Regions from separate parts of the Peribacillus sp. CSMR9 genome, predicted to be linked through region 1. Evidence: riboswitches for the same ligand, from Rfam matches in the RefSeq annotation. Region 1 holds a riboswitch; each other region holds the start of a gene.
The links. Region 1 has a riboswitch for thiamine pyrophosphate ahead of tenA (thiaminase II). Riboswitches for the same ligand answer to the same signal wherever they lie in the genome.
Positions count from the first base shown of each region.

Region 2: another riboswitch for thiamine pyrophosphate. It lies ahead of thiC (phosphomethylpyrimidine synthase ThiC); the one in region 1 lies ahead of tenA (thiaminase II).
Region 3: another riboswitch for thiamine pyrophosphate. It lies ahead of thiT (energy-coupled thiamine transporter ThiT); the one in region 1 lies ahead of tenA (thiaminase II).
Region 4: another riboswitch for thiamine pyrophosphate. It lies ahead of tenA (thiaminase II); the one in region 1 lies ahead of tenA (thiaminase II).

Region 1 covers NZ_JAOPHO010000001.1:633-6,545, forward strand. The annotation lists gene thiE (thiamine phosphate synthase) at 1-76, opposite strand, end outside; gene thiM (hydroxyethylthiazole kinase) at 57-872, opposite strand; gene thiD (bifunctional hydroxymethylpyrimidine kinase/phosphomethylpyrimidine kinase) at 869-1,675, opposite strand; gene thiW (energy coupling factor transporter S component ThiW) at 1,644-2,165, opposite strand; gene tenA (thiaminase II) at 2,180-2,869, opposite strand; TPP riboswitch at 2,964-3,068, opposite strand; SAM riboswitch class I at 3,228-3,332, shown strand; gene N9I19_RS00030 (Fur-regulated basic protein FbpA) at 3,508-3,696, shown strand; gene N9I19_RS00035 (aspartyl-phosphate phosphatase Spo0E family protein) at 3,948-4,142, shown strand; gene N9I19_RS00040 (GNAT family N-acetyltransferase) at 4,213-4,719, opposite strand; gene N9I19_RS00045 (DUF459 domain-containing protein) at 4,944-5,645, shown strand; partial or broken gene N9I19_RS25090 (MFS transporter) at 5,761-5,913, shown strand, end outside.
Region 2 covers NZ_JAOPHO010000016.1:53,009-58,921, forward strand. The annotation lists partial or broken gene N9I19_RS10365 (DUF3231 family protein) at 64-572, shown strand; gene thiC (phosphomethylpyrimidine synthase ThiC) at 858-2,639, opposite strand; TPP riboswitch at 2,775-2,889, opposite strand; gene N9I19_RS10375 (HAD family hydrolase) at 3,005-3,793, opposite strand; gene N9I19_RS10380 (histidine phosphatase family protein) at 3,969-4,502, opposite strand; gene N9I19_RS10385 (PdaC/SigV domain-containing protein) at 4,605-5,501, shown strand; gene N9I19_RS10390 (hypothetical protein) at 5,892-5,913, opposite strand, start outside.
Region 3 covers NZ_JAOPHO010000005.1:115,559-121,471, forward strand. The annotation lists gene N9I19_RS05655 (histidine kinase N-terminal domain-containing protein) at 214-1,323, opposite strand; gene N9I19_RS05660 (cation diffusion facilitator family transporter) at 1,558-2,445, opposite strand; TPP riboswitch at 2,681-2,782, shown strand; gene thiT (energy-coupled thiamine transporter ThiT) at 2,889-3,470, shown strand; gene N9I19_RS05670 (universal stress protein) at 3,555-4,082, opposite strand; gene N9I19_RS05675 (transglycosylase domain-containing protein) at 4,379-5,913, shown strand, end outside.
Region 4 covers NZ_JAOPHO010000014.1:62,058-67,970, reverse strand. The annotation lists gene N9I19_RS09655 (thiamine phosphate synthase) at 1-304, opposite strand, end outside; gene N9I19_RS09650 (energy-coupling factor transporter transmembrane component T family protein) at 345-1,121, opposite strand; gene N9I19_RS09645 (ABC transporter ATP-binding protein) at 1,138-2,598, opposite strand; gene N9I19_RS09640 (ECF transporter S component) at 2,611-3,195, opposite strand; gene tenA (thiaminase II) at 3,209-3,892, opposite strand; TPP riboswitch at 4,029-4,157, opposite strand; gene N9I19_RS09625 (NADH:flavin oxidoreductase) at 4,567-5,607, opposite strand; gene N9I19_RS09620 (SDR family NAD(P)-dependent oxidoreductase) at 5,765-5,913, opposite strand, start outside.

The DNA of each region.
Region 1 (5,913 bases):
TTTTGGTCAATTCTTCTATTGCTATCGACTCTTCCGTAACTAAATATAGACTTAAATCAATTTGGGACTTCTTCATTTATTTTCACCTCATGCATCCATATTTCCTTATCCATTCTTGATATTGCATCCATTAATCGCACTCGAAACGTTCCTGTCCCTTCATCTTCTTGAAGTTTTGCAGCTGCCAGGTCCCCTGAAATGCTCATGGTCGAGATACCGGCAATTGCCGCAGAATAGAAATCGTCCGTGACTCCGGAAAAGGTGCCGATAAGAGCAGTGGCCATGCATCCGGTACCAGTAACATTAGTTAAAAGGAGATTCCCGTTGTCGATAATTGACGTATGTTTTCCGTCGCTGACCGCATCCTTAGCCCCGCTGACCACGATGATACTATTCAATTTATTTGCTGCTTGTGCAGCCAGCTCTGCATTGCTAATCGCTAGTTCCCCTGAATCCACTCCGCGTGTAACGATATCCCCCCCCATCAATCGAAGGATCTCACTCGCATTTCCGCGAATGATTTGGAAAGTAACCTTACTTAGAAGCTCTGTGACTTTCTCTGTCCGATAGGAGGTGGCACCCACTCCCACCGGGTCCAAAATGACTGGGATATTCAGGGCATTTGCCGTCCTGCCGGCAATCTCCATTGCTTCTAAGGCTTTATCATCAATCGTACCGAAATTCAGGACCAATGCATTCGCTAATTTGACCATATCCGCCACTTCACTGGGGCTCGATGTCATTACAGGTGAGCCACCGATGGCAAGGGTGACATTGGCACAGTCGTTGACCGTAACAAAGTTGGTGATTTGGTGAACGAGAGGTTTTCTTTCTCGTACTTTCACGAATAAATCGGCTGCAGCTACATTCATATTAAGTCACTCCGTTCTTTTTTTGAAAATGAATGAAAATGATGGACAGGTCCATGCCCCCTACCGATTGAAAAGCTATTACGTATCGCTTCGGAAATATAGGTCTTGGCCAGTTCAATCGACTCTTTCAATGGCAGTCCATTTGCCAGGTTGGATGTAATGGCGGATGATAGGGTACAGCCTGTACCATGTGTGTTTTGTGTATGAATGCGTTCTCCCTTGATCCATTGGAAGTCAGTTCCATCATAAAAAAGATCGTTTGGATTTCCTGCTGCATGGCCCCCTTTAAGTAAAACGGCTTTAGAACCTAGTTCATGTATGGATATGCATGCCCTGTAAAAATCTTGTTTCGTTCGAATCGACAAGCCAGTAAGGACTTCCGCTTCTGGTACATTCGGGGTTGCAAGTGTTGCAAGCGGAAGCAATTCCATTTTTAAGGCAGTGACAGCTTTTTCGTCTAGCAAATGGTGGCCGCTTTTTGAAATCATGACTGGGTCAAGGATAACGATGGAAGGTAAGTAGGTTTTAATGGACGCAGCGACTGTTTTCACTATTTCTTTTGATCCAAGCATTCCTATTTTTACTGCATCGACATGAATATCCTCAAAGATGGCAGCAATTTGATCCGAGATGATAGCTGTTTCGATGGCCTGAACTGAACGCACTTCCATTGTGTTTTGTGCAGTAACGGCTGTAATGGCAGACATTCCAAAGACACCATGTGCAGAAAAGGTTTTTAAATCTGCTTGTATTCCAGCACCGCCCCCTGAATCAGAGCCTGCGATGGTTAATGCTGTTTTCATAAAAAATCCCCTTCATATAATTATTTTTTAGAAGTATTTTAAGTAATATGAAAGCTAAAAGCGCACCTGCGAATGAACTAAGCATAAAAGCTGGTAAAAAACCAAAAAGAGCAGCTTTTTCCCCCAATAGGAGGAGTGCAAGTGGATAACAGGATAGGGATCCGAGAATGCCGGTCCCAATCACTTCCCCTAGACAGGCGAATTTCAAGCTTTGTGTTTTTCGATAAAGGACGGCAGTCAATAGTGCACCTATCATGCTGCCAGGAAAGGCGAAAATTGAACCGGTACCAGACATGTTTCTAATGATGGAAACTAATAAAGCTTGTGTTACCGAATAGGCAGGTCCCAATAAAACGGCTGTCAGGACATTTGCCAGATGCTGTATAGGGAAGATTTTAGCAAATCCGACAGGGATGAAAATAAATGAACTGGTCAGAGTCGTTATACCCGTGATCATGGCAGTCAACGTCATTTTCTTGATTGGATTCATCATCATGTCAATACCTACAGTGGCCAATCCTGTTCATTTTGAACCATATCCCAGAATAAATATTCATATCGGGAAGTCACCAAAAAGTGCTTTTCTAATCTCAGAAGTTCCTTTTCAGGCATGCCTCTTGTTAATTCTTCCAATAAAGCAATCAGCCACTTGTGTGCCTCACCGAATTCAGGAGATGAATAGGACCTTATCCAATCTGCGTAGCGGTTGTTTTCCAATGCTTCACCATTTTGTTTTTTTAATATCAAACCGATTTCATAATAATCCCAAGCACATGGTAGGAGACAAGCGATGAGGTCTGCCAAAGTCCCATGCTGAGCTGCATTTAGCATGTAACCCGTATAGGCTAAAGTGGTAGGCGTAGGTTCTGTATCTTCCAATTCCTTGGTACTGATTCCGAATTCCGAAGCATATTGCCGATGGATATCCATTTCCACTTGAAGGGTTTCGTTTAAAATACTGGAGAACCTTGCCATGATTTCGATATTATGGGCTTTGATGACACCTAGAGCAAAAAGCTTGGAATATTCCATGAGATAGATATAGTCCTGCTTCAAATAATAAGAAAATTTCTTTTCAGGTAGCGTGCCGTTTCCAATTGCCTGGACAAAGGGATGTGAATGGTTCCTTTTCCAAATTTCTTTTGCCCGTCCATGAAGTCTTTCACTGAAGGTTTCTAATTTAGTATTCTCCATTGTTCATCCTCCTTTAGAATAGATCCCCTATTTACATCCATAAAAAAACCCGCTCCTGAATACGGAACGGGGTAGATGGATAAAGTCTGCAAATGGACGATATCATCCACTTCCCTCCGCCGGTATGAGCCGGTTCAGGTTCAAAGGGTCCGGAACTAATTCCATCTCAGTCTAAAAAAAGACTCCCCTAGTGGTGTGAATTGTATGTAATTACTGACATCATATCAGAAAGACAAGAAAATGCAACCCACATTTGAAAGGGGAAACCCATTTATGGCAAGTGGAAAAGGAAGAACCAGGTAATTGACTTTTGATGTTTATTGGGATAAAATCATTTCTACATCATTTATATATTGAATTCTTATCCAGAGAGGTGGAGGGACTTGGCCCAAAGAAACCTCGGCAGCAGACCCATTTTGGGAACTGTGCTAAATCCAACAAGCATTTGCTTGGAAGATAAGAAGAGCCGTACGGACACTGTAAGCCTCTTCTTGAATTAGAAGAGGCTTTTATTTTTGCGGAATAACGTTTAGTGGAATACTAGAAAAGGTATATATAATTTGGTGAAATCAAACCGGTTAATACAGTTTAGCTCAACTAGAAGCGGCTCTATGATGACTAGGAAAGGAGCCATTTACATGGCAGAATTATTTAAGAGGATTGAACAGAGGAAGGCAATGCTTATTGAAGAGTTATTGGCCAATGGAGTATACAAAACCTCTGATGAAAGGCACCTTTATGATGCCCCGTTAAAAGTACTTGAAAATGAATATAAGATTGTAATAAATAGACCTAATAACGAGTCTCCTTCGGAATGGATGACATAGTATCCGATAGGCTATAATCTTGGGATAAGAGATATGATGTAAGCATTCGCAGTCAATACTTGTGGATGCTTTTTTTATTTATGTTTATATAGGGGATGACACAATATATACATATTTAGAAAATGAAATAGGCTTTTTGTCACATTTAAACAGTAAAATTACACATTTAATTTCAAATAAATAGTTGATTTTAACTATAAGTTTCATTATGATGAAGGTGTAAAAAAATTGAATAAATGGGAGGTGGCTTGATGCTTTGCCAGAAGGTAACTGTAGAAAAAGTAGAAGAGAAGAGACAAGAAATGATCAAATTGGCGGCAATTTATGGTTTAACAAGTCTTCTAACTGTTCAAGCAAGCCAAGAATTGGATACGCTGTTGAATGCTTTAACAAATAAAAGAGATTCTGAATATTTTTCCCTTAAGAAAGTATATAGGTATTTCTAAATTCTCCATTTCGGCCTCGTTTAATCTGAAAAAGGCTACTGCTCAAGGCAATAGCTTTTAAATGAATATTTTAATGATCGACACGTTTCCCAAGTATAATCAAATCTCTTTCAATGCCATCGAGCTCTGCAACTCGAGGCAAATTTGCCCATTTTTCAAACCCGAATTTTGAAAAAAGCTTCAGGCTAGGTATATTGTGGGCAAAAATGAAACCTAATAAAGTCTTCACCCCTAATTTAGGGCTCACTTCAATTGCCTTTTGAATCGAAATTTGTCCGATTCCTTTTCCCCGGAAATAATCATCGATATAAATGCTGATTTCGGCCGTAGAATCATAAGCTGGCCGGCCATAGAAAGATTGAAAGCTCATCCATCCGGCAGTTTGCCCTTCTATAGTAATGATATATAGCGGTCGACTTTCTGAATGATGTTCCTCAAACCATTTAACCCTCGATTGTACGGATACAGGTTCCGTATCTGCCGTGACCATTCTTGAAGCAATTGTCGAATTATATATTTCAACGATTCTGGGTAAATCCGAAAGTGCTGCCTCCCTAAACTCTATGTGCTCTGCCATCATTTAAACTCCTATCTATCATTTATATTCAATCTCCAGAATAAAGGGTATCATCCCGCTTACATAAAGGCCGGTGAATGAAGCCCAATCCATTGAAAGTTTTATATTATCATACACTCTTTACTATTTATCTGACAATTCATTTTTGTATGGTTAAAACTACAGATTTTTGGGTATTTAAAATGATGAAATACTTCATAGTAAATAGACAAAAGGAGAAACCAATGAAAAAAGTAGCAGGTTTGTTAATTATTGTACTAGTTATTTGTTTTGCTGCATATAAATTTCAGGCCTCGGAGTCGAAAGATGTGCAAAGGGTAATGGCTTTTGGAGATTCGTTAACCTATGGAAAAGGGGATAAGGACGGGGAGGGATATGTAGAAGGTCTGGAGGATGAATTGAATAATCCGGAATCGGAACAAAAAGTGAGTTTTTGGAATTACGGTATAAAAGGTCAGGAAACGGATGGGGTCATGAATCAGCTTGATGATTACCGCATTAAATCGAAACTTGATAAAGCCGATACTTTCATCGTTTATATTGGAACCAATGACTTGATCAATAGTAACGGCGGTGACTTGAAGAAAATAAGTGATCGAAAAATCGATGAGGGTAAACGGGAGTATATCAACCATCTTGATAAGATTACTTCGACACTGATAAAGGCAAACGATAAAGCGGATATACTTGTAGTGGGACTGTATAATCCGATTAAAGACAATCAAAAACTTGAAAAGCACATCCAAGATTATAACCAATCAATAATGGGAATAGCGAAAAAGGATAAAAGGATGGTATTCATTCCTACAAATGATCTTTTTGAGAATAAAAAGAAAACCGAGTATTTCAGTGATAAGATTCATCCCAATGAAAAGGGATATCAGCTCATTACGAATCGGATTTTGGAAAGTTATCATTTCAAATGAAAGCAAAAATGCACAGAAGGCTGAATTATACCCTGGATAACGGACATACATAAAAAAGTGTCCCTTATCCGGGTTTTTTTGAGGTTGAGACTGTTCCCATTGGTTTAATGGCTGCTGTTCTTACTTTTGCTTGCGGGCTTGCTTTACTTTTATCCCTATTTATGCTGAGGCATTAGGTATGACATCTATTGCAAGTTATTTCTTTGTAATCTTCGCACTCTTTATAATACTGTCACGTCCATTTGTTGGAAAACTATTTGATCGTAAA
Region 2 (5,913 bases), on a different contig from region 1:
TCATGGATTCATGGATTAGTACAGGGTAACTTAAATGCGTAAAATAGTTCAAGGAGGATGGTTATGGGAATTTTAAGCGGAAACCCAAAAGAAGAGCCTATGCATTACGGAGAGGTATTTGGTACATGGGCATTTCTAACAACAACAAAAGGGTTAATTGCATGTCATCAAACAATGCTCAATCACACTGGTGACAAGGACCTGCATAAATTACTTGTAGAAGTGATAAATCAAGGGAAACAGGAAAATGACCAAATTGAATTATTATTAAAAGAAAATAACGTAGGACTGCCTCCATCACCACCTGAAAGGCCTAAAGCTAATTTAGAGGATATTCCCGTTGGGGCACGTTTCAAGATCCTGAAATCTCTGCTTCAGTATCAATCGATATTAATGCAGGATTAGTTGCTTGCAGCCAGATCATGGGTCAATGCATCCGCGAAGATATCGCAGTGATGTTCGCACAATTCCATGCAAAAAAAGCAGCATTGGGTGCTGATTTCCTAAGATTAAATAAGGAAAAAGGATGGCTGGTCCCTCCCCCTCTTCATATTAATAAAACAAGTTTGTAATGAAATATCCCTTAATCATGTTGACTTTATGATTGAATGCCCCACATGATTAAGGGATTAATTCCGATAACGAAAGGACGATTAAGGAATCACTACCATTGCAGACTTTCGATTAAGTAGCACTTTGTACATTGTTGACTATAATCATTTTTTACAAATTCATGATTACAATTCTCCCGAAAAATGTTCAGCTCTCTTTTTAGCTGTTCCAATTGAGTTTCCAACTGTTTCATTTCAACTTTTATCTGGATTACCCGATTCATCGAATTCTCCCTCTCGTCCGAATCATTGATAGATTTCTCCGTCCGTTTTCCTAAATTCATTCGCTTTTTCTTTAAGCCCTTCATCGATTACCGACTCAAAACCCAGGCCCTTTTCTTTTGCCAAATCACGGATGTCCTGGGAGATTCTCATACTGCAGAATTTAGGTCCGCACATTGAACAGAAATGGGCTGTTTTGGCACCTTCAGCCGGAAGAGTTTCGTCGTGATATTCAACCGCCCTTTCAGGGTCGAGAGAAAGATTGAACTGATCTCTCCAACGAAATTCGAATCTAGCCTTCGAAAGGGCATCATCCCGTTTTTGTGCATCCTTATGGCCCTTTGCAAGGTCAGCTGCGTGGGCTGCAATTTTATAAGTAATGACCCCTACTCGAACATCCTCTTTATTCGGAAGTCCCAAATGCTCTTTCGGTGTCACATAACATAGCATGGCAGTTCCAAACCATCCAATCATTGCAGCACCAATCGCAGAAGTAATATGATCGTATCCAGGAGCTATATCCGTTGTTAAAGGTCCTAAGGTATAGAATGGAGCTTCTTGACAGACTTCCAGCTGCTTATCCATATTTTCTTTAATCAAATGCATCGGTACGTGACCGGGTCCTTCCACCATGACTTGAACATCGTGCTTCCAAGCAATCTTCGTCAGTTCCCCCAGTGTTTCCAATTCAGCAAATTGCGCCTCATCGTTTGCATCTGCAATGGATCCAGGACGGAGGCCGTCACCTAATGAAAATGAAACATCATATGCCTTCATGATTTCACAAATCTCTTCAAAGTGAGTATAGAGGAAGCTTTCTTGGTGGTGGGCCAAGCACCATTGTGCCATGATGGACCCCCCTCGTGAAACAATACCCGTAACTCGTTTTGCTGTTAAAGGGATGTACCGCAAAAGCACACCAGCGTGTATGGTAAAGTAATCGACACCTTGCTCGGCCTGCTCGATTAATGTATCCCGAAAAACTTCCCAATTTAAATCTTCCGCGACTCCATTCACTTTTTCCAATGCTTGATATATCGGAACCGTCCCAACTGGCACTGGTGAATTCCTGATAATCCATTCCCGGGTCGTGTGAATATTCTTTCCGGTGGATAAATCCATTATGTTGTCGGCTCCCCAACGTGTAGCCCAAGTCATTTTCTCCACTTCATCTTCGATCGATGAACTAACAGCTGAGTTTCCTATATTCGCATTTATTTTCACATGAAAATTACGTCCGATGATCATTGGCTCACTTTCAGGATGGTTAATATTTGCCGGAATGATCGCCCTTCCGCTAGCTACCTCTTCTCTTACAAACTCAGGGGCAACATTTTCCCTGATTGAAATGAACTCCATTTCTGGGGTGATGATACCTTTACGGGCATAATGAAGCTGGGTTACGTTTTTCCCTTTCATTGCGCGCAATGGCTTTCTTTTCAATCCCGGAAAAATTTCAGCTTTGGATTGTGACTCCACTTTTTTATATCCATTATCTTCGGGTTTTATTTCACGTCCTTCATACTCTTCAACGTCTTCACGTTCCAAGACCCAATTGCGTCTAATCGGGGCAAGGCCTTTATGAATATCAATGGGATATTCTGAATCCGTATATGAACCGCTTGTGTCATAAACCCGCAAAGGCGGATTCTCCTCTTCGCCGAATGCACCTGTAGTGGGACTTAGTTTAATTTCACGCATAGGTACTTTAATATCAGGTCTAGATCCCTCAACATACACTTTTTTACTCCCGGCAAAACTGGACATAATTGAAACGTTCATGTCATTTACTGAATTACTCATCATGATTTCATTTCTCCTTTTTAAGTTCATTTAAAAAGGACAAAATCCAATCCATTTCGCACGAAAAAACCGGATCTCATATTTAAGACCCGGCTAACGTTAGTATGACTACAGAAATGACCAAATGAAATGTCATTGTTTAGTAGATTCTAACTTCCCCACGCTGGTATGAACCAGATCAGGTCCTGAGGGTTAAGAAGCATAAGCACTTCTCTCTCAGCCCAACTGTTATTGGACACCCCTAGTCTGAATAATTTAATTGATTACAGGGTAACTATATATCACCCTTTTCATTCTGTATATAATTTGAAAGTCCTAATACTTTAGGTCATCCTCTCCAAATTCGTTACTTGGAGAAGGATCACCAATTAATTTTCCAGGCTCTCAAGGATTGGGAAAAGCCCCTCTAAATGCTTGATTTCATAGGTTGGAAGCACTTCATTCCGTTCCTTATCATGGCGATTTACCCAAACCGACTTTATACCTACCCGTGATGCTCCAAGGATATCCGTCATTAAATTATCGCCGACCATCAATACTTCATCCTTATCAAGCTCCATGATCTCCAAAGCATGCTCAAAAATGGAGGCATCCGGTTTACCTCGTCCAAAAGCTCCAGAAATGACGATTTGATCGAAATAAGGAACTAGTTCAGGTGTAATTTCAAGTTTAGTATTTTGGAGTTCAGGAGAACCGTTTGTCAACAATAGCATTTTGTACTTCCCTTTTAATTCATCTAACACACGGAATGATTCTTCATAAATAAATGGCTTTTTACGTCTCTCTGCAGGGAAACGTTCTGCCAGTTCCAGCCCAAATGCCGGGTCATCGATCCCTAATGCCTTCAAGCCTCTCGTCCATGCTTCTTTCCGATAATTTGGTGCAATCACGGCCATCTTCCGGAATTCATCATGATCATCCTGAAAATTTCCCCACAGTCCTTCAAATGGGTTGATTCCGATCATTTGTGTAAATCCATAAGTATCGTAAGAAGAATAAAGCTCACGCGCTTCCTTCCGAACCGCTTCTTCAAACTCGTCGACATTTAAATCATATTTCTCCTTAGCCACTTCACATGTGGCCACAAAAGCCTCTTTTACACTTTTCTGATCCCATAGTAATGTATCATCTAAATCAAAAAAAACTGCCTTCACCAAATTGTCCAACCTCTTTCCCTATTATTGAATTCGTAAAAATTACACTATTACAATAATAAACCACAACCAACGGAAAAAGAATAACTAATCGGAAAAGGCCTGCATCTTTCTTAAGCAAAATGTTCAATATACCAGACTTACCTTCTATGGCGGGAAACCCTATATTTTTGACTTATCATCTTTCGAATACATACAGCTTTCCATTACCGGCAATCTTGAATTTTGGACCGGTGAACCCCCGTCGGATCAGCTCTTTCCTCATATAAACCATAAGGGCGGCATGACTCACGATCAGAACATCCCTTTCCCCCTTTGCAAAAACTTCATCCAATACTTTATTGATCCTTCGTTCGGCGATCTTAATTTCCGCCCTTGTCTCCTTGTTGAACAGCGAGCAGCAGCGAATCCAGATGGCCCAAAGGATGAACGGCAGCTTCACCTTCCCTTTGAGAGGGGGAGAAGGTATTTCCCGCAGCTCCTCCATCCGATGAACCGTACCTGGATAAATATGTTCCGCTGTCTTGACAGCTCTCGACATATCACTGCAATAACATTCCTGCCATTCCTCCACGCCAAGTAAAGTCGTTCCATAAATAATATCCGCTGCATCATAGTCCACAAACCATTGCTTCATATCATCCGCCGTCACAGATTTCCCAGTAGGGAATTCATGTGCCACCTTAAAATGCCGTACCAAACCAATTTTCATTTTTTTCTCCTCTTTAGCTTTTGAATTATAAAATTAACTTTCTATTTGATCCACCAACTTATATAATAGATAATGTAAAAATTATACAAAGGTGGTAATTGAATGCTATCCAAGAATTTCACTAAGATTTTCCTTGCTGTCGCATTAACTTTTACATGTATCTCTTTTTTACTGATAAAAATCGACTCTGTCTCCGCAGCCACTACAGAAAACGCAACGGTAAACACGAAGAATTCCCCTTTATCTGTTAGAAGTGGTCCCGGCACCAGCTATAAAAAAGTAGGATCGTTGGAGAAAGGGAAAGCCGTAACCGTTTATTCGAAAACAAAATCCGGCTGGTCGGAAATTCGGTACAATGGAAAAGAAGCCTATGTATCTACTAAATATTTAAAATTCAGCAATGTGAAGATAACCAAGAAAAAGTATAAAAATATTAGTGACTTGTCGTATCCGCAAGTATCAGGACTAAAAAGTAAAGCAGCTCAGGATAAAATTAATCAGGTGTTAACTAAGCATGCCAAGGATGCCTATTCCTTTTATCTACAAGCAAAAAAGGATAGGGAAAAAGATAAAAATGAGGAATGGTGCAAAGAATCCCCATACACTTGCCAGTATAGTTACAGTATTTCGTATAAAGTGAAATTCAACCAGGATGAAAAGCTAAGCATTCTTATTGACGATTACTCCTATAGCGGTGGAGCTCATGGAATGGGGTACACAACATCCTATAATTTTAAAGTGTCTTCCGGTAAACAGATGAAAATCAGTGAAATCCTCACATCCAAAGTGAAATATACGAAGGTGCAGAAATATGCTTTTGACTACATGAGGAAAAGAGATAGTTTTTATGTTAAAAAACAGAGCGATGTTCCCGTCAATAAGGATTCACAGTTCTATTATACAAATGGGGGGATCTATCTCGTATTCCAAGAATATGAAGTAGCTCCTTATGCATTTGGCCGCCCTGCAGTAAAAATCCCAAGTAAGGTTTATAAATAATTTCGTCGCACAGGGGCTAACTCCTGTGCTTTTTTAGTGCCTTACATTCAATATATCTAACAAATGATGAAAAATATAGAACCATATTTCACAGTCTGATGCGATTTCAAGCATACTTACCATCGCATTCAAAAAAGTGGATTTTTTTATAATAGATATTTGATGGGAATATGTTTTTAACCAATGCCGAACTTACTTTTATCTGATGTAAACATAATGCGAAGATGTTCTTAGTTAAAGGACGAGAATAAGGAGTGTATAGGGTTTACCTGATATGGATAGATGGGACCGAATACGAAGAAAAGAAGGCTTGTTATGCTAACCAAAACAGCTTTAATATGATCCAAGAATAATGAAAATAGAGAAGGCTTTTTACCTTCTCCATCTTTTTTACTTCAAAAATTGGAGTTCA
Region 3 (5,913 bases), on a different contig from region 1:
AACCAATAATGAATGAACTGATGGTAGTGTATTAAATGTTAGAAGAAAAATAAGTATCGTTTATCTTGTATGAAATTATGATGGTTTTTATTTTCAATCTATTGGTCATTCACCTCGATTAGTAGTGGAACCTAACTATTAGTATAAGTAACTGGACGTCAATCAGTCAAAAATTTCAAACTGAATACCCAAGGAAATAAGGATATTTATCCATTATTTAGTTTTCAATTGTATGGAAAAGGTCGTCAGGAAATCGGTAGAGTGGCAGGATAAGGTTCCTTGATGTTTTAAAACGATTTCTTTACAGACGAATAGTCCCAATCCCGTTCCCCTTTTTTTTGTGGTGATGAATGGTTCAAAAATATTCGGCAGGACTTCGTCCGGTATTCTTGGCCCATTGTTGGAAATGTTTAAAGTAAGAATGCCGGGTGGTGATTCAGAGCCTGATATATAAATGGACGGGGATGGCATTCCGGCGACCACATCAAGAGCATTTAAAATGATATTAAGTAAAACTTGGCGAAACTCTTCTTTAGAACCGGAAATGACGGCATCATCGGCAATATTACATGTTATCGAAGCATTTACTTCCAAAATGCTGGGATATAAAAATTCGATTACCTCATTCACTAGCTGAGCAATCGAAAATAGATCAGTTTGTGCTTCTGAAGTTTCTTTTTTGGAAATATTAAGAAATTGAGTGATCCGGTAATTGAGCTGATCCAATTCCTTTGAAATGATATCAAGATATTTTATCTGCGGTTGCTCTGCCTGTAACAATTGTATGAATCCCATTATGGAAGTCAGTGGATTTCGGAATTCATGGACGAAGCTTGAGGTCATTTGGCCAAGGAGCGTCAAACGGTCTTTATGGTTTGGGCTAATGAATTGATAGCGTTCTTTAAGTTCCATCGTTTTCAATTCGGTATAACAGGATAATGCAAAATGAATTAGTTTATCGAAGTAAACGTTTATTTGCTTAATTAAATCGGATACTTCTTCTTTCGTTGCCTCGGAATTCAAAACGTGCTCAACGATGGTGGATCTGCCAATGGTTGCAGTGGAAAAGAAATTTTCCATATCCAATTGTTTATTAACTCGATCACACGCAATTTTTTCACCTACGACCTTCAGTACATCGTCTATGTCAGTATCCGATTTCCCAAGCTGATCCATTAGCAGATTGAAAATATTTTCCACTTCTCCTTTAAAATACCCCATATATCCGTCCGATAAATGGAGCAACTGATCTTTCCATTTGGAAATGATGCTGTTTTTTTGAGAAGATAAAAAGTGAATGGTCATTTCTCGATTAGATACCATTTTGCCCTCCATACTGTAGGAAAATGAATTTTACTTTCGACCCAGAAATTAATTTATTTGAATAAAATACAAAATATTAAAATAATTATTTTGCTTTTATGATAACAGATTAATGTTTTTTACACATGTGTCAATTGGATAAATATTCGGCAATTAATCGATAAATACCTTTTTTTGACACAGTTTTATTAAAGGAATTGCAGGATTTAATAATAAAAAAAGGTATCCGCAAAGTTAATGACGGTTACCTTTTTTATTAAATGCATATGGTTCAATGTGAACGATCACATGCTGGATGTTATATTCCTTCAAAAGATTCTCTTCGATTTTAACCGTAATATCGTGACCTTGGATGACGGTCAAAAGAGGGTTAACATGTACGGTAGTTTCGAGCAGGATTTCACTTCCGTGCATACGGGCTTTAATTTCACTCATGTCCTTAACACCTTCTGTCAGTATAATGGTTTGTCCGATCTTTTGCAGGAGCTGCTCGTCGAAACCATCGGTTAAAGAGATGGATGCATCACGGAAGATATCCCAGGCCGTTTTGCAGATGATGATCCCTACTACAGCAGCAGCTATCGCATCCAGCCAAGGGATTCCCATCTTAGTACCGATGATTCCTATAAAAGCACCAACACTGACAAGGGCATCGGAACGATTATCCTGTGCAACGGCGTAGATGGAAGAGCTGTTGATCTTTTTACTTAACGCTAAGTTATAACGGGAGATTCCGTACATGAAGATTGCAGAGAAAAGAGCGACATAACCGGTCAGCATATTTGGAACGGTTGTTGAATCTTGCTGGAAGAAGGATTCTATAGCACTGTAAACAACCTGGATGCCCACGGTAATCATGATGAAGGCAGCTACCAGCGAGGCTATGGTTTCCGCCCGTAAATGACCATATGAATGATTATCATCAGGAGGTCTCTTCGAAATTTTCAAACCAATCAATACGGCTATGGAAGCGATGATGTCGGTCGTATTATTTAAACCATCTGCCCAAAGCCCTTTAGAATCACCGAAATAACCGAATGACAATTTAAGAGCAGACAAGAATATGTAAGCGGCAATGCTTATGTAGGCGCCTTTTTCAGCTGAAATCGAATGTTTATCCATGTCTAATCCCTCCCCAGTGTAAATTAAAAGATATCAAAACAAACCTTAGTGAGTCTATAGAAAAGTTGTTGCATTTAGCCATCTAACCTGGTTAATTGCAGGTGTATTGAAGTTGGTTAAAAGAAAGGATACCTCCATAAATATGGGAGTGGTAAGTTTTTATGATATGACATTTTCTTTAAGTTGTCTTTTATAGAAACTAGTAGTATATTCTAACCGAGGATCGAAAATTAAATACTTCCACAAGGGGAGCCAAAAGGCTGAGAGTGAACGGTTGAGTTCAGACCCTATGAACCTGATAGTTAACACTAGCGTAGGGATGTGGTTTTGGATACAAGCAATACTGGGCATCCACTACCGCCCCGGTGTTGCTTTTTTGTTTGTGCAAAATCTGGCAGGGAGGGAACTCATGGACACTTTTCATTTTTGGAGAAGGGAGAGACATGATGAAAAATAAAACGTTATTCATGACAGAGGTTGCCATTTTTGCTTCACTGGCTTTATTACTGGATTTGGTTTCTGGATTCATTTTTTCAAGAATCTGGCCGCAAGGAGGCTCGATTTCAATAGCCATGGTACCGATTTTTCTGATGGCATATCGGTGGGGCATCAAAGGTGGTATGTTAACCGGATTGTTACTTGGGCTTTTGCAGATCGTCAGTGGTACAGCATGGATCAGCACGCCGATTCAAGGCTTCATTGATTATTATCTTGCCTTTACGGTTGTCGGGATATCCGGTGTATTCATGAATAAGTTTGTAAATAGCTATAAAGAGGAAAAGCGTTCCAAAGCGAAGTGGTATGGGATTGGCGGCATGTTTTTGGGCAGTTTTCTGAGGTTTCTGTGTCATTTCATATCCGGAATCGTGTTTTTTGGCTCTGCAGCTCCAAAAGGTCAGCCAGTAGTGATTTATTCATTCATTTATAATGGGACTTATATGCTGATCAGTTTTATATTATCGGCCCTTGTGGTGATGATGTTATATTCGGCTGCTTCAAGTGTATTACTGAAAAAAGCCTATTAACAAAAAAAGCCGGATTCTATAAAGAATTCGGCTTTTTTCGGAGATTAAGCAAATTGAGTCTTACAGGGCGAAACGGCTCAATCCTCATTTTGCAATGAATACCGAACAGGGTGCGTTTTTCGCAATGGAGCTGCTTGTACTGCCAAGAAAGAATTTTTCCAAACCGCTTTTAGCGCTATTGCCTACAACGATGAGGTCGGCAGCAGTTCTTGCCGCATATTCACATACGCTATCTGGTGCATGTCCTTCCAATATCTCGAATTTCCCCTTGACTTGACATTCACTTAGCAATCTCAACGTATTACTTTCTGCGTTCTGAACACTACTCTCAACGGCGGAAGGGGTGTCATTGACCATTTGAATTTCTGGTTGTTCGACTTCAACGACGGGATGTGTCTGGACGGGATCCACATAAAATCCAGCAGCCGGTACAAACCCCGGCGCCGAGGCGTTTCCCATGATACGCTGCTCAACCTTATCAAATAGGACATGAACTACGGTCAGCTCGGCCTCAGGAAAGGCCTTTTTCAATGTTGCTCCATATTCCACGGCACGTTTACTTTCTTCATTTCCATCAAAAGCGACGACAATATGTTTTAAATTTTTTTTCATACCATCTCTCCCCTTTTATAAGTCTTTAAAGTGTTATACCCACTTTTTAAGGGTTTCACGCCATTAATCGGTATATAGATCGCAAAATACGGGTAAAGGATAGATACGGCCATTATTAAAAATGGTAGGATGAAATCCTGGTCCTTCAATTGGCGGGCTTATTTTTCATTCGGTGAAGGGGGTATCATCGGCAAGGAAACCGATACCCGGGTATAGTGCTAAAGAAAAGGCGACTTAGCTTAGGCCTTTTAGTCAATCGACGAGTTTTCTTTAATAAAAGGGGTAAAATATTTTTAATGAAACATGTCGCAGATTGGAAAATGGGGGTACAAATGAGAGGGTTAGTGAAATTAGGTCTAATTATTATATTGGTGATTGTGGTTTTAGGCGCCGGTTCACTTTTTTATTTCAGACAGGGTGCAGATATAAGCCATCTTCAAAATATTCTTCAGCAACCAACAGGAATCTATGATCGGGATGGAAATCTTGCCAGCACGATCACGGCAAATAAATCCGAAGGTGTTTCGATAGATGAAATACCGGAACATATGAAACAAGCGGTGGTTTCCATTGAGGATCACCGTTTTTATGAACATCACGGCATAGATTATCAAGGGATTTTGCGAGCGCTGATTAAAAATGCGAAGGCCGGAAGTGTTGTTGAAGGAGGGAGCACGCTTACCCAGCAGCTTGTGAAGATTACGATGCTGGAGTCGAATCGAACACTGAAGAGGAAGATTGAAGAGTTTTTTCTGGCCCAGGAAGTTGAAGATAAATATACAAAAGATGAAATTCTGGATATGTATTTGAATCAAGTTTATTTTGGCCATGGGGCATGGGGAATTAAAAAGGCCGCAAATATTTATTTTTCCAAAGAGGTCTCTGAATTGACCGTTGCCGAGGGAGCCTTGCTGGCAGGTGTCATTAACTTGCCATCCAAACTTGATCCATATAAGAACTTAGACGGGGCAGTGAAGCGGCGTAATTTGGTTCTTTCTAAAATGGCGGAACATGGTTATTTGACGAAAGATGAAGCAGCGGCTGCAAAAAAAGATACAGTGACACTTCTCATGGGGGAGAAGGAAACCGATCCATTAAAAGGGAAGTACCCTTATTATGTCGATCATGTTTTATCGGAAGCATCGAGCAAATATGGAATAGAGCTTGAGGACCTGCTTTCAAAGGGCTATAAAATATACACGACACTGGACCAATCCATGCAGCAGGCTACAGAATCCGTGTATGCGAATGAAGCCAATTTTCCAGTTGGAACGAGTACAGGAGAAATGGTTCAAAGTGGATCAGTCCTCCTTGATCCTAAAACAGGAGGGATAAGGGCAATTGTCGGTGGGAGAGGAAAGCATCAATTTATGGGATATAACCGGGCAACCCAGCTGACAAGATCTCCAGGTTCATCCATTAAACCACTTGTCGTTTATACTCCAGCGGTTGAAGAGGGATACGGTATCACTGCCCCTTTGAAGGATGAAAAAATGAGCTTTGGGGAATATGAGCCAACAAACCTGAGCGGTGTATATAAAGGAGAAGTACCCATGTATGAAGCGGTGATGAATTCCTTGAATGTACCAACGGTTTGGCTTTTGAATGAGATTGGCATCGATAAGGGGCTGGATTCTCTTAAACGGTTTGGGATTCCTTATGAAAAGGATGATCGAAATCTGTCGCTTGCTTTAGGAGGGATGAAGAAAGGTGTGTCCCCGCTGCAGATGGCAGGAGCCTTTTCAGCATTCGCCAACAGCGGGGAACGTATGGAAACCCATGCCATTGTAAAAATAGAAAATAATGATGGAAAAGAGGTAGCCGCCTGGAA
Region 4 (5,913 bases), on a different contig from region 1:
AGCCAACACTCATCCCTGGAAATGCTCTTTTTACGACTCCTGCATCTAAACTATGAAAAGCCAATTGCACACCAAACACTTTGTGCGCCCAGGCTACATCCACCCTGTCATTAATGATGATCTTAGACAGCGGAATCTTATTATTATGTAACAGGGTCACTGCTCGATAGAGTTCTGATGCATTCATATTTTTTTCCCTTAGATAGAAGAAATCAACATGTTCCTGAATGTTTGAAGCGATTTCTACGAACTTTTCAATTGGCTGTTTCCCAGTAGAAATAATATGCAATTCTTGTGCATTCATACTTAGAACCCCTAACTAGTAAACTTGCAATCTCATAAAATCAAATAGGTAGTAACGGGAAATGAACCGATAGATAAAACCCTGCCAACAGCAGGATGATAAAATACAGAATGAATCCATGGTCTTTTATTGAAAACCCAAATTCATAATAGTATGTTCGATCCCGAGTGTCTGTAAATCGCTTCGCCTCCATCGCAACCGCGATTCTGTGAGCACGTCTGATGCTTCCGGATAACAATGGGATGGAATAGGCTTTCATTTTATAATATACCGATCTGATCCCTTTTCCCTTTTCGAAACCGCGTACCTTCATCGCGTTTCGTATCGTTTGTAACTCTTCCATCATGATGGGGATAAGCCTTAAAGCTGCCATGAAACTATAAGCATATTTCGGTTTAAGCTTAACTTGCTGCATTAAGGAATAAAACAAGTTCACAGGTCTCGTCGTCAAGGAAAAAGTTAAACCAAGTGCCGCAAAAAGCAAAGCTCGAAAGCCTACCAGTAACCCCCTCATGAAACTTTCTTCCGTAATCGATATAAGACCCCACTCAAACCAAAGTGTCTCACCTTTACCGAATAAAATCATTGCTAGAGAAGTGGATATAAAAATGAAACAAAAAGGGATTGACAAAAGTAAGATGCGTTTCATCGAATGCCCCGTAAAACACAAAAATAAGAATAAAACACCAATGGTCACATTCATCATATAATTCAGATCATGAATGAATAATGCCACAATGCATAAAACAAGCAATGCGCATAGTTTAAGGCTTGGGTTAACCTTATGGAGCCATGTTTCTGCACTTGAAACATTCATCTACATGACACTCCTTTTAAAATGATAAAACTTTGGTCTCCATAAATCCGGATTGCGTGTTGACCTTTTCATCACTTATTACATTTCCGTCTTTAACCGTCCAGATCCTGGTTGCAAAGTTTCTTGAAATATGATCGTCATGAGTTACCATGATCACTGTTGTTCCACGCCTTCGATATTCCTCAAACCATTCCAGTAATGCAAAGGTATTTTTCGAATCTTGGCCAAAGGTAGGCTCATCCAAGAGAATGATTTTTTTGTCTATGACGATAGAGGCAGCTACACTTAAACGACGCTTTTGACCCATTGATAATTGAAATGGATGTTTATCCCGATGGGCCTCTAGGCGGAACACTTCAAGCAATGATTGAACTCTCTCCCTTATTTCTTGTTGTGGCCTTTTTCCAATTCGCAATGAATAAGCAATCTCTTCATATACAGAATTTGCAACGAACTGAAACTCAGGATTTTGAAAGACAAACGTCATATGATCGGTTAGATTTTTCATCCTTTTAATAGGGGCTCCCATTAATTCATACGTACCATTCGTTTTTATGAACTGCATCAGTGCATGCAAAAGAGTACTCTTTCCCGCGCCATTTTCTCCCCTGATTACAATCCATTCCCCTGAATGGACCATCAATCCTTCAACCTTGATTTTTTCCTCTTTATTCCGAAAACCGCTAAAGCCTTGCACATGCATTAGGGGTGAACCGTCTGCAAATTGTTGTTCCCGAATGGGGGCATTCTCTTGTATATATTCATCCCAAACACCAGGGAACCAAATTCCATGTTCTTTCATTTCCTTTTTATATAGTGAAAGGATGGTATCTCTTGGACCATCAGCTATAATTTCACCTTCACCGTTAAAAAGCACGATTCGTTCGATGAATTCTAAAACATGGTCAATTTTATGCTCGACGATAATTACCGTTTTGTCTCGACCGACTTCCTTCAACAAATCCCAGATTTCTTTAGTTCCTTCCGGATCAAGCATGGCGGTTGGTTCATCTAAAAATATCACTTCCGGTTCAAGGGCCAATACTGAAGCGATTGCCAGACGCTGTTTCATCCCGCCTGATAATGTTTCTATACTTGTATGGCCTAGGTTCAATCCTACTTTACGAATATGATTTTGGATTTTCTCATTCATTTCTTCTTTAGGGACGGAAAGGTTCTCAAGGACGAAGGCAATTTCCTCATCGGCAAATGGCATGCAAAACTGACTATCAGGGTCTTGAAAAACATATCCCCATGAAGAAGCGCATTTCAATTTCTCCGCTTTCATCGGGACTTCGATGGAATTCGGAATCAATCCGCTTAACACTTGCAAAAGAGTCGACTTACCACATCCTGATGGTCCCAACAATAGAACTTTTTCACCTTTATCAATCGAGACTGATAGGTCCTTGAAAATCAAAGACCCATCACCTGGAAATTTCATTCTTAACTTCTCAACAGAAACGATTGGTTTCATGGCCATCAACCTCTACTTTTGGTCCAGTTCTGCATAATCTTTACTTGAAACTGGACGAACTAGATTAGTTACTCCTGTTGCTTCCAGGACTTTAACTAGATAATAAGCAGTTACACCTGCAAAGAATATGGAACCCACAAACCTCGCTATCATGAATAACGATAAATTCCAAAGAGTGAGAGCACCTATTTCCCCGTAGGCAAAATCCATTAATACTGATGCAAGGCAGGAAGCTATCGCAGCTAAAACGGCCACCGGCATATTGAATTTTTTATATTTGAACGCCATGAATACCAGTTCAGCGAACAAACCTTGGACCACCCCATATAAGAGTACGGACAGCCCCCATGGTGAACCTAGAAAGAATTCACCTGAAGCTGCAGCTATCTCTGCCAGAAGTGCCACACCCGGTTTCCGTAAAATCAAAAAGGCGACGGGGCCAGCTATAAACCACATTCCATAAATAAGTTGATCTAGATGTAATCCTAATGGTTTAACGGAATAATAAATCGAACCCCAAAGGATATAAACGATTCCAAATGCTACGGCAATCACGATCGTGACTAATATATCCGTTAATTTCAATCCTTTTTTCATGTTTCAATCTCCTTTATACTTCTAGTGTTTCCTTATGCATAGGCCATGTCTCTAAACGATAAGCCATTTCCCAAAATGAGTACTCATATTGGCTGCTAAGGATAAAATGCTCCTTCATTCTTTCCTTATCTTCATCTGTTACCTTTTCAGCAATCTTATCAAGCCTCGCAATTTGTTCTTCTACCAAAGAGCGGAACCACTCTCCACCGTAAGCCGCTATCCATTCTTGATAAATCGGCTCTTCCGGTTTACACTCTTGCAGCTTTTCACCTATTTCATAATACAGCCAATAACATGGCAAGATAGCCGCAATAACGTCACCTAAATGTCCAGAATATGCCGCACGATACATATGGGAAGTGTAAGCATAGGCAGTCGGGGCAGGTTTGAAATTTTCCCGTTCTTCTTTGGTGATGCCTAATCTCTCAGAAAAATTTTCATGAAGCTTCAACTCCGCTTCATATGTTCCCTGTGCGTGGCCGGCAAGCCTGCTTGTTGTATGTAAATCTGTAGCCTTGACTGCTCCTAAAGCTTGAACTCTAGCAAAATGAGATAAATAATAGGCATCCTGCTTGACATAAAAACGAAAACACTCTATTGGCAATGTGCCATCTCCTATTCCTGCAACAAACGGGTGATTAAAGCTAGCTTCCCAAATATGATCAACTTCCTGGCGGATTTCCTCTGAAAACTTCATGTCCATTACCTCCAAATTCTATTTTTTTATGAATGATACGGATAAAAGCCTTTTATAACCCCTTTTTTTTGCAAATAAAAAACCACTTTCTTTAACGTAAAGAAAGTGGTTGTACTTGAAATAATACAGAAACGTATTGTCCCAGACCCCACTTCCCTACGCTGGTATAAACCAGATCAGGTTCTAAGGGTCTTAAAGTCATACTTTAATCTCAGCTTCTCAGGTAAAATCAGTTTTTACCTATAAAGCACCCCTAGTGGTACAAATTGTATATATATTTCATTTGCCTTTATATTAACACGATAAATCCAATTGTCAAACGTATTAGAAAAGTTTTCAATCAAAGATGTTCATTATTAATCTTTTGGATTACTAGTCTTTCAATCTTCTAATACGTTAAGGATGAAGAAAAGAGGATGCCCCAGCCCCCCCATTCTCTATGGAATAATAAGATACTCTTATCCTCTTTTTTTTAAAGACAGACATAACAAAGTATTATGCATCAAAGTATTGGATAGATTGGATCTCTTAATTTGAATTCATAGTTTTCGTCTACAATCCCTACAACTTTATCGCTGTCATAAATCTCCATATGCTTAGCTGTGCGGCAATCGTATAGCACTTTTATCCATAAACTCCAGAATGTATCTTGTGTTAACTAATCAAACGGAGGCTTAATGAAGTGTTCTCACTGACTCAGATGTAAAGGGAACCAATTCTGCTGTTCGGCCGTCACGAATCTTGTTTACCCAAGCAGGATCAACCATTAATGCCCGACCCACGGCTACCAGATCAAATTCTTCACGCTCAAGCCTTTCGATTAACCCGTCGATCTTGGTATTTTTGGCACTCTTTCCTTCCGTAAAGTGACTCGTAAAATCGTTATCCAGACCGACTGATCCAACCGTAATCGTCGGTTTACCCGTCAGCTTTTTTGTCCATCCGGCGAGATTCAGATTGGAGCCTTCGAACTCAGGCTCCCAGAAACGGCGGGTCGAGCAGTGGAAAATATCGACGCCCGCATCGGAAAGTGGCGTCAGGAACCGTTCCAGCAGCGCCGGCGTTGCTGCCAGTTTCGCTGTAAAATCCGTCTGCTTCCATTGCGAGAACCGCAGCACAATCGGGAATTCCGGTCCGACGGCACGGCGGCAAGCTTCGATGACCTCAACCGCGAAGCGGGTGCGGGCAACCATGTCGCCGCCATAGCTGTCGGTACGCGGGTTCGTTTTCTCCCAGAAGAATTGGTCGATCAAATATCCATGCGCACCGTGAAGCTCAATGCCGTCGAACCCAAGCCGCTTGGCTTCGAATGCTGCCTGCGCAAAGGCTTGAACGATTGCGGCGATATCCAATTCCGAATAATCGCCAACATGCCCTTGCGCACCCATATGCCAAATCTGCGGAATAATCCGTCCGCCTACTTCGTGTACAGCAGCCACGACGTTTGCCCAACCGTTTAATGCAGCTTCGCCATAGAAATGCGGTACATTGGCTTGATTGGACGAATCCGAATGATTAATCACCGTACCTTCTGTCACGATAAGTCCAACGCCATTTTCAGCCCTGCGGCGATAATAGGCGGCCACATCCGGACCAGGCACTCCTTCAGGAGAAAATTGTCTCGTCATCGGTGCCATCACTATACGATTTGCCAGCGTCGTATTTCCGAATGCGAATGGTTTAAACAAGTTTTGAATAGATTGAGAATAATTCATAATTGACCTCCAAATAATTGAAATAGTGTTGTAGAATATATCCGCAACAGATTAGTAATTGCGTTCTTTGCTGAGAGCATCGTTCGGATAAGTTGGGAGCCCTTGCCTGGGTTGTCAGGCCGTAATCAACAGCCAATCCTGGCCGCCCTCCATAAGGTCAATCCCCCGTTCTGTCCTGCATGGATCTGACCATACGTGTCACCATCTTGCGCGGCATTAATCGCGGAATGAACGCCACGAACCGGTTGCGAGCCCCTGGCATCACGAGCGTCTTCCCGCGCAAGAAGCCTCGGTACCCTTCCTCAG